Regions from separate parts of the Bradyrhizobium sp. NC92 genome, predicted to be linked through region 3. Evidence: predicted binding sites of a transcription regulator. Region 3 holds the regulator's gene; each other region holds the start of a gene.

Region 1 (4,548 bases), 4.1 Mb from region 3:
AGGAAGCCATAGACGACCTGCACGCCGGCGCGTTCGAGATCGCGCGCCCAGCGGATGTTGGCTTCCTCGTCGAACCGCGCTTTCAGCTCGATCAGTGCCGTGACGGATTTGCCGGCTTCGGCCGCTTCGGCGAGCGCGCGCACGATCGGTGAGTTGTTGGAGGTCCGGTAGAGGGTCTGCTTGATCGCGACGACATCAGGGTCGCGCGTGGCCTGCTGCAGGAACTGCACGACGACGTCGAACGACTCATAGGGATGATGGACGATCAGGTCCTTCTGCCGGATCGCGGCAAAGATGTCGCCGCCATGCTCGCGCACGCGTTCGGGATGGCGCGGCACGTAAGGGGTGAATTCGAGGTCGGGGCGGTCGAGCCGGGTCAGCTGCGAGAGCTCGTTCATCGCCTGCACGCCGTCGACCAGGAACACCTCGTCGTCGGCGGCCGAGAGCGCGTGCTGCACGAAGCTGCGCAGCTCCTCCGGCATCTTGGCGTCGATCTCGAGCCGGATCACCGATCCGCGGCGGCGGCGCTTCAGCGCGGTCTCGAACAGGCGGACGAGGTCTTCGGCCTCTTCCTCGATTTCGAGCTCGGAGTCGCGAATGATCCGGAAGGCGCCATGGCCGTGCAGATTGTAGCCGGGGAACAAGCGGTTGATAAACAGGGCGGTGGCCTGTTCCAGCGAGATCAGGCGCACCGTGCCCTCCGCCGGCAGGCGGATGAAACGGTCGATCTTGCCGGGCATGCGGATCAGCGCGTTCATCTGCTTGCCGTCGGCGGCGCGCGTGAGGTGCAGCGCGATGGTGAAGCCGAGGCTCGGAATGAACGGGAAGGGGTGGGCCGGATCGATCGCCAGCGGCGTCAGCAGCGGGAACACGTTGTTGAGGAAGTAGTCCTCGATCCAGGTCCGTTCAGCCTTGGTGACGTCCTTGCCGTCGACCAGCACGATGCCGACATCGGCCAGCGTGCCGCGCAGGTCGCGCCAGATCGCCTGCTGGTCGGAGGCGAGCTGGGAGACGGTGCGGTTGATCAGCGCGAGCTGCTCGGACGGCGTCAGGCCGTCGGGGCTGCGTTCGGCAATGCCCTCGCGCACCTGGGCCTTGATGCCGGCAACGCGGACCATGAAGAACTCGTCGAGGTTATTCGCCGAAATCGACAGGAATCGCACCCGCTCCAGCACGGGGTGGCTGGGGTTGACCGATTCCTCCAGGACGCGGCGGTTGAAATGCAGCCAGGACAGCTCGCGGTTGATGAACCGCTCGGGGCTGGACGCGATTGCCGGGAGGCCCTCGGTTTCCGGGGCTTTCTCTTTGGTTTCAAGAGCTTGCGCAGAGTCCATCAGAAGTCGGTCCATCCAGTTCACCCAATTGCGACTTAAGCGCAAAATCGGCGGGAGCATGTGTTAGAGCGATGACGTTTCGATGACATTGATGTTCCGCCGCCGCCCCGCGTCAAGCGGGCTTCAGGGAGGCCTGCGAGCCGGTCAGGCGTCCCGGAGCAGCTCGGCGGCCAGCGCCCGGGTGACGGGACGGCCGAGCCGCAGGGCTTCGCTGTCGAGCAGCTCGATGGCGCGGCGGGCGGCGGCCGAGGACCGTTCCAGGCGGGTGGCGAGGTAGCCGACCACGCTCTCGTCCACATTGAGCTGGCGGTCGGCGCAGAACTTGACGATGAGGCCGCGGAACAGCTGGTCGTCGGGCGGCAGCAGCGTGACCACCGGAACGGCGCGCAGGCGCGAGCGCAGGTCGCGCAGCTCGATCTGAAGCGCGGCCGGTGCCTCGCGCCCGGTGAAGAGGACGTAGGCGCCGTCCTCGCGGGCGAGATTCATCAGGTGAAACAGGGCGCGCTCGTCGAAGTCCCCAGCCTTGAGATCCTCGACCACCAGCGCGCCGGTAGCGAGCGCGCCGGGCACGGCCGCCGCGGTCAGCGCACTGGCGGTGGTCGAACGGGCGCCAGCGTCCTCGGCCCAGATCGCGGCGAGATGGCTCTTGCCGCTGCCCTCCGGGCCCGCCAGCCACATGATCCGGTTCGGCCATTCCGGCCAGCTGTCGATCAGGCCGAGACCGGCCGCGTTGGCGGGGCCTTCGAGGAAGTTGTCCCGGCTGAGGCTCTCCGCATGCGGAAGTGCAAACGCCAATTGTCGGGGATGAACGCGGCCTGCCACGCTTGCTTTGCTCCATGCCGGCGCGCCGGCCGGTTCGAAGAGAATTCGATTTGATCGAGCGGAGATGGCCTTTACGAGGCCGCTTCCACTTTCATTTGGCCTCGATCGTGCTCATGTGCCGCAGCCACTCGACGAGATAGAGCGACACGGAGGAGAGCGTGAGGACCGTGACGAGACCCATCAGGATGATATCATAGGGCGCGGGCTTGAAGCCGAAGGCAAGCGCCGCCAGCACCAGGGCTGCGAACGCCACTTGCGCGACCGTGTTGAGCTTGGACACTTTCGACGGCTTCATCTCGACCGGCCGGTCGAACAGCCAGGACACGATCACGGCGGCGACGATCATGATGTCGCGCGAGACCACCAGGATCACGATCCAGCGCGGGATCGCGCCCCAGATGCCGAGCGCCATGTAGATCGAGACCAGCAGCGCCTTGTCGGCGAGCGGATCGAGCAGGGCGCCCAGCTCGCTCGTCATGTTGAAGCGCTTGGCCAAGAACCCGTCCACGGCATCGCTGATGCCGGCGATGAGGAAGACGGCGAACGCGACCTCCATTTGGCTCGATACGATGGCCCAGACGATGATCGGGACCAGCATGATGCGGCCCAGGGTAATGATGTTTGGAATACTCACGCAGCGCTTCCCGGCACCGGTTCTGACCTCAAATCCGGCCCGTTGCAGGCTGAACCGGTTGATATGTCTACATAGTATAGCGGGGAGCGCCATGCGAGCCATTGCGCGTCCCCGGAATTCGACGTAACCAGCCGCAAACCCACTGGAAATCGGGCATGACCGACCGCAAAAACGGCCTCACTTACGCCGATTCAGGCGTCGATATCGACGCGGGCAACCGCCTGGTCGACCTGATCAAGCCGATGGTGCGCGCCACCGCACGGCCGGGCGCCGATGCCGAGATCGGCGGCTTCGGCGGCCTGTTCGACCTCAAGGCGGCCGGCTTCAAGGATCCGGTCCTCGTGGCCGCGACCGACGGCGTCGGGACCAAGGTCAAGATCGCGATCGAGACCGGGCTGCATGGCGGCATCGGCATCGACCTCGTCGCCATGAGCGTCAACGACCTCGTGGTGCAGGGCGCCGAGCCGCTGTTTTTCCTGGACTATTTCGCCTGCGGCAAGCTCGACCCCGAGGCCACTGCGGCGATCGTCGCAGGCGTTGCAGAAGGATGCCGCGAATCCGGCTGCGCGCTGATCGGCGGGGAAACCGCCGAGATGCCCGGCCTCTACAAGGACGGCGACTACGACCTCGGCGGCTTTGCCGTCGGCGCCGCCGAGCGCGGTACGTTGCTGCCGCGAAAGGACATCGCCGCGGGCGATGCCGTGATCGGTCTCGCTTCGTCCGGCGTGCATTCCAACGGCTTCTCGCTGGTCCGCAAGATCGTCGAACAGTCGGGCCTCAGCTTCGAGGCGCAGGCGCCGTTCGCGCCGGTGATGACGCTCGGCGGCGCGCTGCTGACGCCGACCAGGCTGTACGTCAAATCCTGCCTGCGCGTTATCCGGGAGACCGGCGCGGTGAAGGGGCTCGCCCACATTACCGGCGGCGGCTTCACCGACAACATCCCGCGCGTGCTGCCCAAGCACCTCGGCGTCGGCATCGATCTGGCACGCCTGCCGGTGCTGCCGGTGTTCAAATGGCTGGCCGCGCAGGCCGGCATTGCCGAGCTGGAAATGCTGCGCACCTTTAATTGCGGCATCGGCATGATCGCGATCGTCGAGCCCGACAAGGTCGACAAGGTGATCGAGGTCTTCACCGACGCCGGCGAGACCGTGGCGCAGCTCGGCACCGTGATTCCGGCCGAGGGCGAGCACCGCGTCGTCTATAACGGCCATCTCGACATGGCGCTGTGATGAAGCGCCGCGTCGCCATCCTGATTTCCGGGCGCGGCTCCAACATGGCCGCGCTGATCAGGGCAGCCGCTGCCGCCGATTTTCCGGCGGAGATATCGCTCGTCATCTCCAACAAGGCCGATGCGCTCGGCCTCGAACGTGCCCGGGCGGGCGGCGTGACCACGGAGGTGATCGAGAGCAAGCCGTTCGGCAAGGACCGCGCCGGCTTCGAGAAGGAGCTGCAGGCGGCGCTCGACAAGCACGGCATCGAGCTGATTTGTCTGGGCGGCTTCATGCGCCTGTTCACGGCCGAGTTCACAAAAGCCTGGTATGGGCGGATGCTCAACATCCATCCGTCGCTGCTGCCGTCGTTCCCCGGCCTCGACCCGCACGGCCAGGCCCTGCGCGCGGGCGTCAAGCTGTCCGGCGCGACGGTGCACTTCGTCATCCCCGAGACCGATGCCGGCCCGATCGTGATGCAGGGCGCGGTTCCCGTCAGCGACCACGACACCGCGGAGACGCTGTCCGAGCGAATCCTCGAGGTCGAGCA
Region 2 (4,548 bases), 3.1 Mb from region 3:
CGGATTCATGAGTTGAATCAAAGGGATTTCCAAATGGACGTGCAACGCAAACTGGAGATTCTGGCGGATGCCGCCAAATACGACGCATCCTGCGCCTCCAGCGGCACCGAGAAGCGGGATTCCAGCGACGGCAAGGGCATGGGCTCGACCGCGCCAGGCATGGGCATCTGCCATTCCTACGCGCCGGACGGACGCTGCATCTCCCTGCTCAAGGTGCTGCTGACCAACGCCTGCAATTACGATTGCCTCTATTGCGTCAACCGCGCGTCCTCGAACGTAGCACGCGCCCGCTTCACCATCGACGAATTGGTCAAGCTCACGCTCGACTTCTACCGGCGCAACTACATCGAGGGCCTGTTTCTCTCCTCCGGCATCATCCGCAGCCCCGACTACACGATGGAGCAAGTGGTGAGCGTCGCGCGCAAACTGCGCGAGGAGCATCACTTCCGCGGCTACATCCATCTCAAGACCATTCCCGAGGCCGACGACGCGCTGATCGCGGAGGCGGGCAAATATGCCGACCGCCTTTCGATCAACATCGAGATGCCTGAGGAGACGAGCCTGCAGCAATTCGCGCCGGAGAAGGACGTGCGCGCGATCCGCCGCACCATGGGCCGGCTGCGGCTGAAGCTGGACGAGGCCGAGGAGAACCGCACAACGAAAACAAAGGCCAAGCCGCAGCGCTTCGCGCCCGCAGGCCAAAGTACGCAGATGATCGTCGGCGCAGATAGCGCCTCCGATCACACCATTCTCCACACCAGCGCCAACCTTTACGGCGCCTACCGGCTGCGGCGCGTCTATTACTCCGCCTTCAGCCCGATCCCCGATGCCAGCCGCGCACTGCCCCTGCGCGCGCCGCCGCTGCTGCGCGAGCACCGGCTCTACCAGGCCGACTGGCTGATGCGGTTCTACGGCTTCGACGTCGGCGAGATCGTCGACGACAGCGCGATGCTGCCGCTCGACATCGATCCCAAGCTCGCCTGGGCGCTGCGCCACCGCGACCGCTTCCCGCTCGACGTCAACCGCGCCAGCCGTGAGGAACTGCTGCGCGTTCCGGGCTTCGGCACCAGGACGGTCGACCGCATCATCGCAACAAGGCGCACCACCACGATCCGCCTCGCCGATCTCGCGCGGCTGCATGTGCCACGCAACAAGGCGCTGCCGTTCATCGTCCTCAGCGATCACCGCCCCTCATCGCATCGTCTCGATTCCGCCGGGCTGATCGAACGGTTCAAGCCGAAGGCAACGCAACTGGGATTTGGCTTCTGATGCAGTACATCACCCTCGACACCGAAACCGATTTCGACGGCTGGCGCAATGCCGCGCGCAGCCTCGTGCTTCACCACGTGCCGCCCAGCGACGTCACCTGGACCGTGCAAGGCGGCGAAGCCGAGTTGTTCGCGTCCCCCGCGCCGTCTCCGATCCTCGAGGTGAACGACGGTACCTTCAACGTATCAGGCAAATTCGTCGAGCTCGCCAAGGCGGCGATCCTGCACCGCGACGGCGAGCGCTTTGCGATCCTCTATCGCTTGCTGTTCCGGCTGAAGGACAACCACGATCTCATCGAGGTCGCGACCGATCCTGATGTCGCGCGCGTCACTTCCATGGCGAAAGCGGTCTATCGCGACGAGCACAAGATGCATGCCTTCGTCCGCTTCCGCGAGATCGGCCGGGAACGCCAGGCGCATTACGTCGCCTGGTTCGAGCCGGAGCATCATATCGTCGAGCTCGCCGCGCCGTTCTTCGCCAAGCGCTTTGCCGACATGCCCTGGTCGATCCTGACCCCGGACCTCTGCGCGCATTGGGACGGCCATGCGCTCTCGTTCACGCCGGGCGTCAGCAAGAGCGAGGCGCCGGGCGAAGACCGTCTCGAGGAAACCTGGCGGCATTACTACGCCAGCATCTTCAATCCGGCCCGGCTCAAGGTGAAGGCGATGCAGGCCGAGATGCCGAAGAAATATTGGAGGAACCTGCCCGAGGCTTCGATCATTAAGCCCTTGATCGAGGACGCCGAACGCATGACCGGTGCCATGATCGCCAATGCCGCAACCGATCCGCATAAGCCTCAGAAGCGGCCGGAGGCTCCGATGAAACGCAAGCCAGCTGCCGACGATCTCGAAACGCTCCGCGAGGAGGCCGCGCATTGCCGCGCCTGCCATCTGTACAAGGACGCGACGCAGACCGTGTTCGGCGAAGGCCCGAAGAATGCCAACATCATGCTGGTCGGCGAGCAGCCCGGCGACAAGGAAGACCTCGCCGGTCACCCCTTCGTCGGCCCGGCCGGGCAGATGCTCGACCGCGCGCTGGAGGAGGCCGGCGTCGACCGCAAGAAGGTCTATGTCACCAACGCGGTGAAGCACTTCAAATTCGTGCCGCGCGGAAAGATCCGCCTGCACCAGAAGCCGAACACCCCGGAGATCCGGGCGTGCCGGCAATGGTATGAGCGGGAAGTTTCGGCAATCCAGCCCGATCTTATCGTGGCGATGGGCGCAACTGCCGCGCAGAGCGTGTTCGGCAAGATCACTCCCATCGGCAAGAACCGCGGCCGGTTGATCGATCTTCCCGACGGGCGCAAGGCGCTCGTGACGGTGCATCCGTCCTATCTGCTGCGGCTGCCCGATCCCGAAGCCAAGGTGCTGGAGTATCGACGCTTTGTCGAGGATCTGAAGATCGCCGCCGGCTTGCAGAAAAAGGCCGCACGCGCCGCCTAAGCACTGGCAGGACAACGGCATACTTGCAGGAAAACGGCTTTCGCGCCTCGGTTGTCATCCAGGCTTCAAATCCATCGCGGACAATGCCTTGACCTGAAAGTTAAGGGGCGTCCAGACATGACCGATGTTGCATTCGACCGCGCGGTAGCAGATCCCGCGCCCGTCCAGCCGGCCTCGCGGCCAAATCTCGACAAGGGCTTCAATCCGCTGACGATGATCCTGTTCTTCGGCATCCTCGCCGCGGGCCTGCTGTTCGTCGCTTACAGCATCTATGTCGACGTCAATGCCACCGGCGCGCGGGTCACGACCTACCTGCCCTACATCCTCCTGTTCGTCGCGCTCCTGATCGCGCTGGGCTTCGAATTCGTCAACGGCTTCCACGACACCGCCAATGCGGTGGCGACCGTGATCTACACCCATTCGCTGCCGGCCGAAGTCGCGGTGATGTGGTCGGGCTTCTTCAACTTCCTCGGCGTGCTCCTGTCCTCCGGCGCGGTCGCCTTCGGCATCGTCTCGCTGCTGCCGGTCGAGCTGATCCTCCAGGTCGGCTCCAGCGCCGGTTTTGCCATGGTGTTCGCGCTGCTGATCGCCGCCATCCTGTGGAATCTCGGCACCTGGTTTTTCGGCCTGCCCGCCTCCTCCTCGCATACGCTGATCGGCTCGATCATCGGCGTCGGCGTCGCCAACGCCGTCATGCGCGGCCGCGACGGCACCTCGGGCGTGGACTGGACCAAGGCGACCGAGATCGGCTACGCGCTGCTGCTGTCGCCCCTGTTCGGCTTCATCTGCGCCGCCACGCTGTTGCTCCTGCTCAAGTTCATCGTGCGCAACCCGGCGCTCTATTCCGCGCCGGAGGGCAACAAGGCGCCGCCGCTGTGGATCCGCGGCCTCTTGATCGCGACGTGCACCGGCGTCAGCTTCGCGCACGGCTCGAACGACGGCCAGAAGGGCATGGGCCTGATCATGCTGATCCTGATCGGCACCGTACCGACGGCCTACGCGCTCAACCGCGCGCTGCCGGAATCGCAGGTCGTCCAGTTCCAGAAGACCTCCGATGCCGCCGCCAAGGTGATCTCGGCGAAGGGCGCCGGCCACAGCATCATCGGCGATCCCCGCCCCGCCGTGACGCAGTACATCACGCTGCGCCACATCAACGAGGGCACCTATCCCTCGCTTGCCGTGCTGGTGAAGGACGTCGGCGACCAGGTCGCCAAATATGGCACGCTGAACAAGGTGCCCGCGGAAGCCGTCGGCAACACCCGCAACGACATGTACATGACCTCCGAAGCGATCCGCTTCCTGATGAAGGACAAGGAGAACGATCTCACCAAGGAGGAGATCGCGACGCTGAACGCCTACAAGGGATCGCTCGATGCCGCCACGAAGTTCATCCCGAACTGGGTGAAGATCGCGGTCGCCATCGCGCTCGGCCTCGGCACCATGATCGGATGGAAGCGCATCGTCATCACGGTCGGCGAGAAGATCGGCAAGAGCCATCTCACCTACGCGCAAGGAGCGTCCGCCGAGCTCGTGGCCGCCGCCACGATCGGCGCGGCCGACGTGTTCGGCCTTCCGGTCTCCACCACGCATGTGCTGTCGTCGGGCGTCGCCGGCACCATGGCGGCGAACGGTTCGGGCCTGCAATGGTCGACGATCCGCAACCTGCTGATGGCCTGGGTGCTGACGCTGCCCTGCGCGATCATGCTGTCGGCGACGCTCTATGTGATCTTCTCGCGGATGTTCTGAGAGCCTCTCCCTCTCCCCGTTTTTACGGGGAGAGAGCTGGGGTGAGGGGCTTCATCCGAGAAAATAGTGACAGATGGACTCGCGGAGAGTC
Region 3 (4,548 bases):
GTGCCGATTTTGCGGGTTTTTCACCACGGAACATGTGGAAGCGAGTCGGCGGACTCTTGCGCGGGAGTCACGCCATATTGTAGCGTTTGGACTGTCAGATACGACATCTCGTGCAGCAGTTCTGATCCCAAAAGTCCTCATGTACCGGCGTAAACGTTCGGGCGTCTTGAGCGCGCCCGGCGAGCCTTAAGGGATTCTGGCGGCACGGGTTTTTCAAGGCTTTAGGCAATCGCGGCGAAGGCTCCAGGATGGCAGGCGCGCTGCGAGGGAAAGGGTGCAATGACGGTTTTGACCTGGTCCGATGATCGCGTCGAGCAGCTGAAGAAGCTCTGGGAGGCCGGACTTTCGGCCAGCCAGATCGCGGCGGAGCTCGGCAATGTGACCCGCAATGCCGTGATCGGCAAGGTGCACCGGCTCGGCCTGTCCGGCCGCGCCAAGAGCCCTTCATCGGCAGCACCGCGGCCGCGCAAGGCACGGCCCGCGCAGCACATGATGCGCGTGACGCGACCCGTTGCGCGCGGCAACACCGCGCTGGCGCAGGCCTTCGAGGTCGAGGTGGAAGCCGAGCCGGTTACCTACGACAACGTGGTGCCGATGAGCCAGCGCCTGTCGCTGCTGGAATTGAACGAGGCGACCTGCCACTGGCCGGTCGGCGATCCCTCGAGCCCGGATTTCTTCTTCTGCGGCGGCAAGGCGCTCTCCGGCCTGCCCTATTGCGCCCAGCATTCGCGCGTGGCCTATCAGCCCGCAGCGGACCGCCGTCGCGCACCGGCGAAGCCGAGCACGCGCTGAGCTTGCGGAATTAGTTGGCTGCACATACGGCAGCCGTCACACGATGACGGCTGAACTCACTCGGTGCCATCCCGCGAAGGCGGGGATCCATAACCACAGGGCGCAATTGCTGCGCGAGATGGTCACGCCGGGTCTTCGCCAAACAAAGTCCTTGGGTTGATCGCGACGAGCGCAAGCGCTCGCGCTGAGATCCCGGGCTCGCGCTGGGCGCGCCCCGGGATGACGGTTGAGGGTGTAGCCGCAGCTCACCACACCAACAGCTCGCAGATCTTACGTCTGCTCGGCCTTCGCGAAGCGATCATCCAGCGCGTAGCCGGCGCCGCGGACGGTGCGGATCGGGTCCTGCTCGCGGCCGAGATTGAGCAGCTTGCGCAGGCGGCCGATATGGACGTCGACGGTACGCTCATCGATATAGATGTCGCGGCCCCAGACGCTATCGAGCAGCTGCTCGCGCGAGAACACGCGGCCGGGATGCTCCAGGAAGAACTCCAGCAGGCGATATTCGGTCGGGCCGAGATCGATCGGCCGGCCCGAGCGCGCCACGCGGCGCTTGTCGCGGTCGAGCTCGATGTCGCCATAGGCGAGCACGGTGGCGAGCCGCTCGGGGCTGGCGCGCCTGAGCAGACCCTTCACGCGCGCGAGCAGCTCCGGCACCGAGAACGGCTTGACGATGTAATCGTCGGCGCCGGTTGCGAGGCCCCGTACCCGCTCGCTCTCCTCGCCGCGCGCGGTGAGCATGATGATCGGCAGCTGCTTGGTCTCGGGACGGGTCCGAAGCCGCCGGCACAGCTCGATGCCCGACAGGCCCGGCAGCATCCAGTCGAGCACGATCAGATCGGGAATGTGCTCCTTGAGGCGGGTGTCGGCGTCGTCGCCGCGCATCACCGTCTCGACGTCATAGCCGTCGCCTTCGAGGTTGTAGCGGAGAAGCTCGGTGAGAGCTTCCTCGTCCTCTACCACCATAATGCGTGCGCCCATGTTGTCGTCGCTCCTTAGGTATTCGGCACCGTCGTGGCGAAGGTCGTCATGTCGCCCTTCGGCCGCTTGTCGGTGATCGCCTGGCCCTCGATCATGTAGAACACGGTCTCGGCGATGTTGGTGGCGTGGTCGCCGATCCGCTCGATGTTCTTGGCACAGAACATCAGGTGGATGCAGAACGAGATATTGCGCGGATCCTCCATCATATAGGTGAGGAGCTCGCGGAACAGCGAGGTGCAGATGGCGTCGACTTCCTCGTCGCCCTTCCACACCGCCATCGCCGCCGGCAAATCGTGCGCGGCATAGGCGTCGAGCACGCTCTTGACCTGCTGCTGCACGAGGTCTGTCATGTGCTCCAGGCCGCGGAACAGCTTGAGCGGATGGAAATCCGTCTCCAGCGCCGCGACGCGCTTGCCCATGTTCTTGGCGAGATCGCCGATGCGCTCGAGATCGGTCGCAACGCGCATGGCGCCGACGATCTCGCGCAGGTCGACGGCCATTGGCTGGCGGCGGGCGATGGTGAGCACGGCGCGCTCCTCGATGCGCTTCTGCAGCGCGTCGAGATCGGCGTCGGTGGTGACGACGCGCTGGCCGAGTGCCACGTCGCGGCGGATCAGCGCGTCGACGGAATCGACGATCATGCGCTCGGCGATGCCGCCCATCTCGGCGACCAGGCGAGTGAGCTCCTGAAGATCGCTGTCGAAGGCCTTTACGGTATGTTCAGAACCCATATTCCGTCTCCTCAGCCGAACCGGCCGGTGATGTAATCCTGCGTGCGCCGATCGCTCGGCGACGTGAAGATCTTGCTGGTGTCGTCGAACTCGATCAGCTCGCCGAGATACATGAAGGCGGTCTTGTCGGAGACGCGCGCCGCCTGCTGCATGTTGTGGGTGACGATCGCGATCGTGTAGTTCTCGGACAATTCCTGGATCAGTTCCTCGACCTTGGCGGTCGAGATCGGGTCGAGCGCCGAGCAAGGCTCGTCGAACAGGATCACCTCGGGCCGCACCGCGACGGTGCGGGCGATGCAGAGGCGCTGCTGCTGGCCGCCGGAGAGCGACAGGCCGGAGGCATTGAGCTTGTCCTTGACCTCGTTCCACAGCGCGCCGCCGCGCAGCGCCTTCTCAACACGGCCGTCCATCTCCGACTTCGAGATCTTCTCGTACAGACGAATGCCGAAGGCAATGTTCTCGTAGATTGTCATCGGGAACGGCGTCGGCTTCTGGAACACCATGCCGACCCGGGCCCGCAACAGGTTGAGGTCCAGCTTGGCGTCGAGGATGTTGGTCTGGTCAAGCAGCAGCTGGCCGGTGGCGCGCTGGCCCGGATAGAGGTCGTACATCCGGTTGAAGATGCGCAGCAGGGTCGACTTGCCGCAGCCCGACGGGCCGATGAACGCCGTGACGCGGTTGGTGCCGAGCGTCAGATTGATGTTCTTCAGCGCGTGGTGCTCACCGTAGTAGAAATTCAGGTTGCGCGCGGTGACCTTGGCGGGCGCCTCGGGCAGCGGCTGCGAGCCGGGATGAACGGTCGGCGCGCTGACGGAAACAGACATTTCACTCATTTTGCAGTCCTCTCGGCGCCAAGGATGCGCGCGCCAATGTTCAGGGCAAGCACGGTCAGGGTGATGAGCAGCGCGCCGCTCCAGGCGAGTTGCTTCCAATATTCGTAGGGGCTCTGCACGAAGTTGTTGATGGTGACAGGTAGGTTCGCCATCGTCTTGTTCAGGCCGAGGCTGAAGAACTGGTTCGACAGCGCCGTGAACAACAGCGGTGCGGTCTCGCCCGCGACGCGGGCGGTCGCCAGCAGCACGCCGGTGATGAGGCCGGAACGCGCGGCACGATAGGCGATGCGCTTGATCACCAGCGAGCGCGGCAGACCGAGCGCAGAGGCCGCCTCGCGCAGCGGATTCGGCACCAGCAGCAGCATGTCCTCGGTGGTGCGCACGACGACCGGGATCACGATGACGGCGAGCGCGAGGCTGCCCGCGATCGCCGAGAAGCCGCGCATCGGCACCACCACCGCCCCGTAGATGAACAGGCCGATGATGATCGAGGGCGCCGACAGGAGAATGTCGTTGATGAAACGGATCACCGAGGTCAGCTTGTCGTTGCGACCGTATTCGGCAAGATAGGTACCGGCGAACAGGCCGAGCGGCGCGCCGATGCCGACGCCGATCACGGTCATGATCAGTGAGCCGACGATGGCGTTGAGCAGACCGCCTTCGTTCGATCCGGGCGGCGGCGTGTTCTCGGTGAAGACCTGGAGGTTGAGCCCGGCCAGGCCGTTGTAGAGCAACGTCATCAGGATCAGCGCGAGCCAGGTGACGCCGAACGCAGCGGCTGCGATGCAGAGTCCGCGAATGACGATGTCCCAGCGGCGGCGGCGCGAATAGATCGGGTTCATGGCTTCACTTCCCCGCCTTGGTTTCCAGGCGCAGCAGCATCAACCGGGCGGCCGCGAGCACGAAGAACGTCAGCACGAACAGCAGGAGGCCGAGCAGGATCAGGCCGGACTGGTGCAGGCCGTCGCTCTCGGCGAACTCGGATGCGATCGCGGCCGAGATCGTGGTGCCCGGGGCGAAGATCGACGAGGAGATCCGGAACGAATTGCCGATGATGAAGGTCACCGCCATGGTCTCGCCCAGCGCGCGGCCCAGCGCCAGCATGACGCCGCCGATGATGCCGACGCGGGTGTAGGGGATCACGACGCTGCGGACGACTTCCCAGGTGGTGCAGCCGACGCCATAGGCGGCTTCCTTCAGCACCGGCGGCACCG

The links. Region 3 encodes PhoB, which activates phosphate uptake and scavenging genes when phosphate is short. Its sites were predicted from a motif close to TGTCATNNANCTGTCAT; they were not measured.
Region 1: the regulator PhoB is predicted to act here: its motif matches at 1,406-1,422, upstream of N2602_RS17810 (RNA degradosome polyphosphate kinase).
Region 2: the regulator PhoB is predicted to act here: its motif matches at 2,764-2,780, upstream of N2602_RS13005 (inorganic phosphate transporter).

The regions. Positions count from the first base shown of each region.
Region 1 covers NZ_CP104171.1:3,835,651-3,840,198, forward strand. The annotation lists gene N2602_RS17810 (RNA degradosome polyphosphate kinase) at 1-1,334, opposite strand, end outside; gene N2602_RS17815 (DnaA ATPase domain-containing protein) at 1,479-2,156, opposite strand; gene N2602_RS17820 (CDP-alcohol phosphatidyltransferase family protein) at 2,248-2,790, opposite strand; gene purM (phosphoribosylformylglycinamidine cyclo-ligase) at 2,946-4,019, shown strand; gene purN (phosphoribosylglycinamide formyltransferase) at 4,019-4,548, shown strand, end outside.
Region 2 covers NZ_CP104171.1:2,789,837-2,794,384, reverse strand. The annotation lists gene N2602_RS13015 (putative DNA modification/repair radical SAM protein) at 34-1,269, shown strand; gene N2602_RS13010 (UdgX family uracil-DNA binding protein) at 1,269-2,711, shown strand; gene N2602_RS13005 (inorganic phosphate transporter) at 2,829-4,457, shown strand.
Region 3 covers NZ_CP104171.1:8,064,779-8,069,326, forward strand. The annotation lists gene N2602_RS37500 (GcrA family cell cycle regulator) at 280-792, shown strand; gene phoB (phosphate regulon transcriptional regulator PhoB) at 1,063-1,770, opposite strand; gene phoU (phosphate signaling complex protein PhoU) at 1,785-2,501, opposite strand; gene pstB (phosphate ABC transporter ATP-binding protein PstB) at 2,513-3,334, opposite strand; gene pstA (phosphate ABC transporter permease PstA) at 3,331-4,176, opposite strand; gene pstC (phosphate ABC transporter permease subunit PstC) at 4,181-4,548, opposite strand, start outside.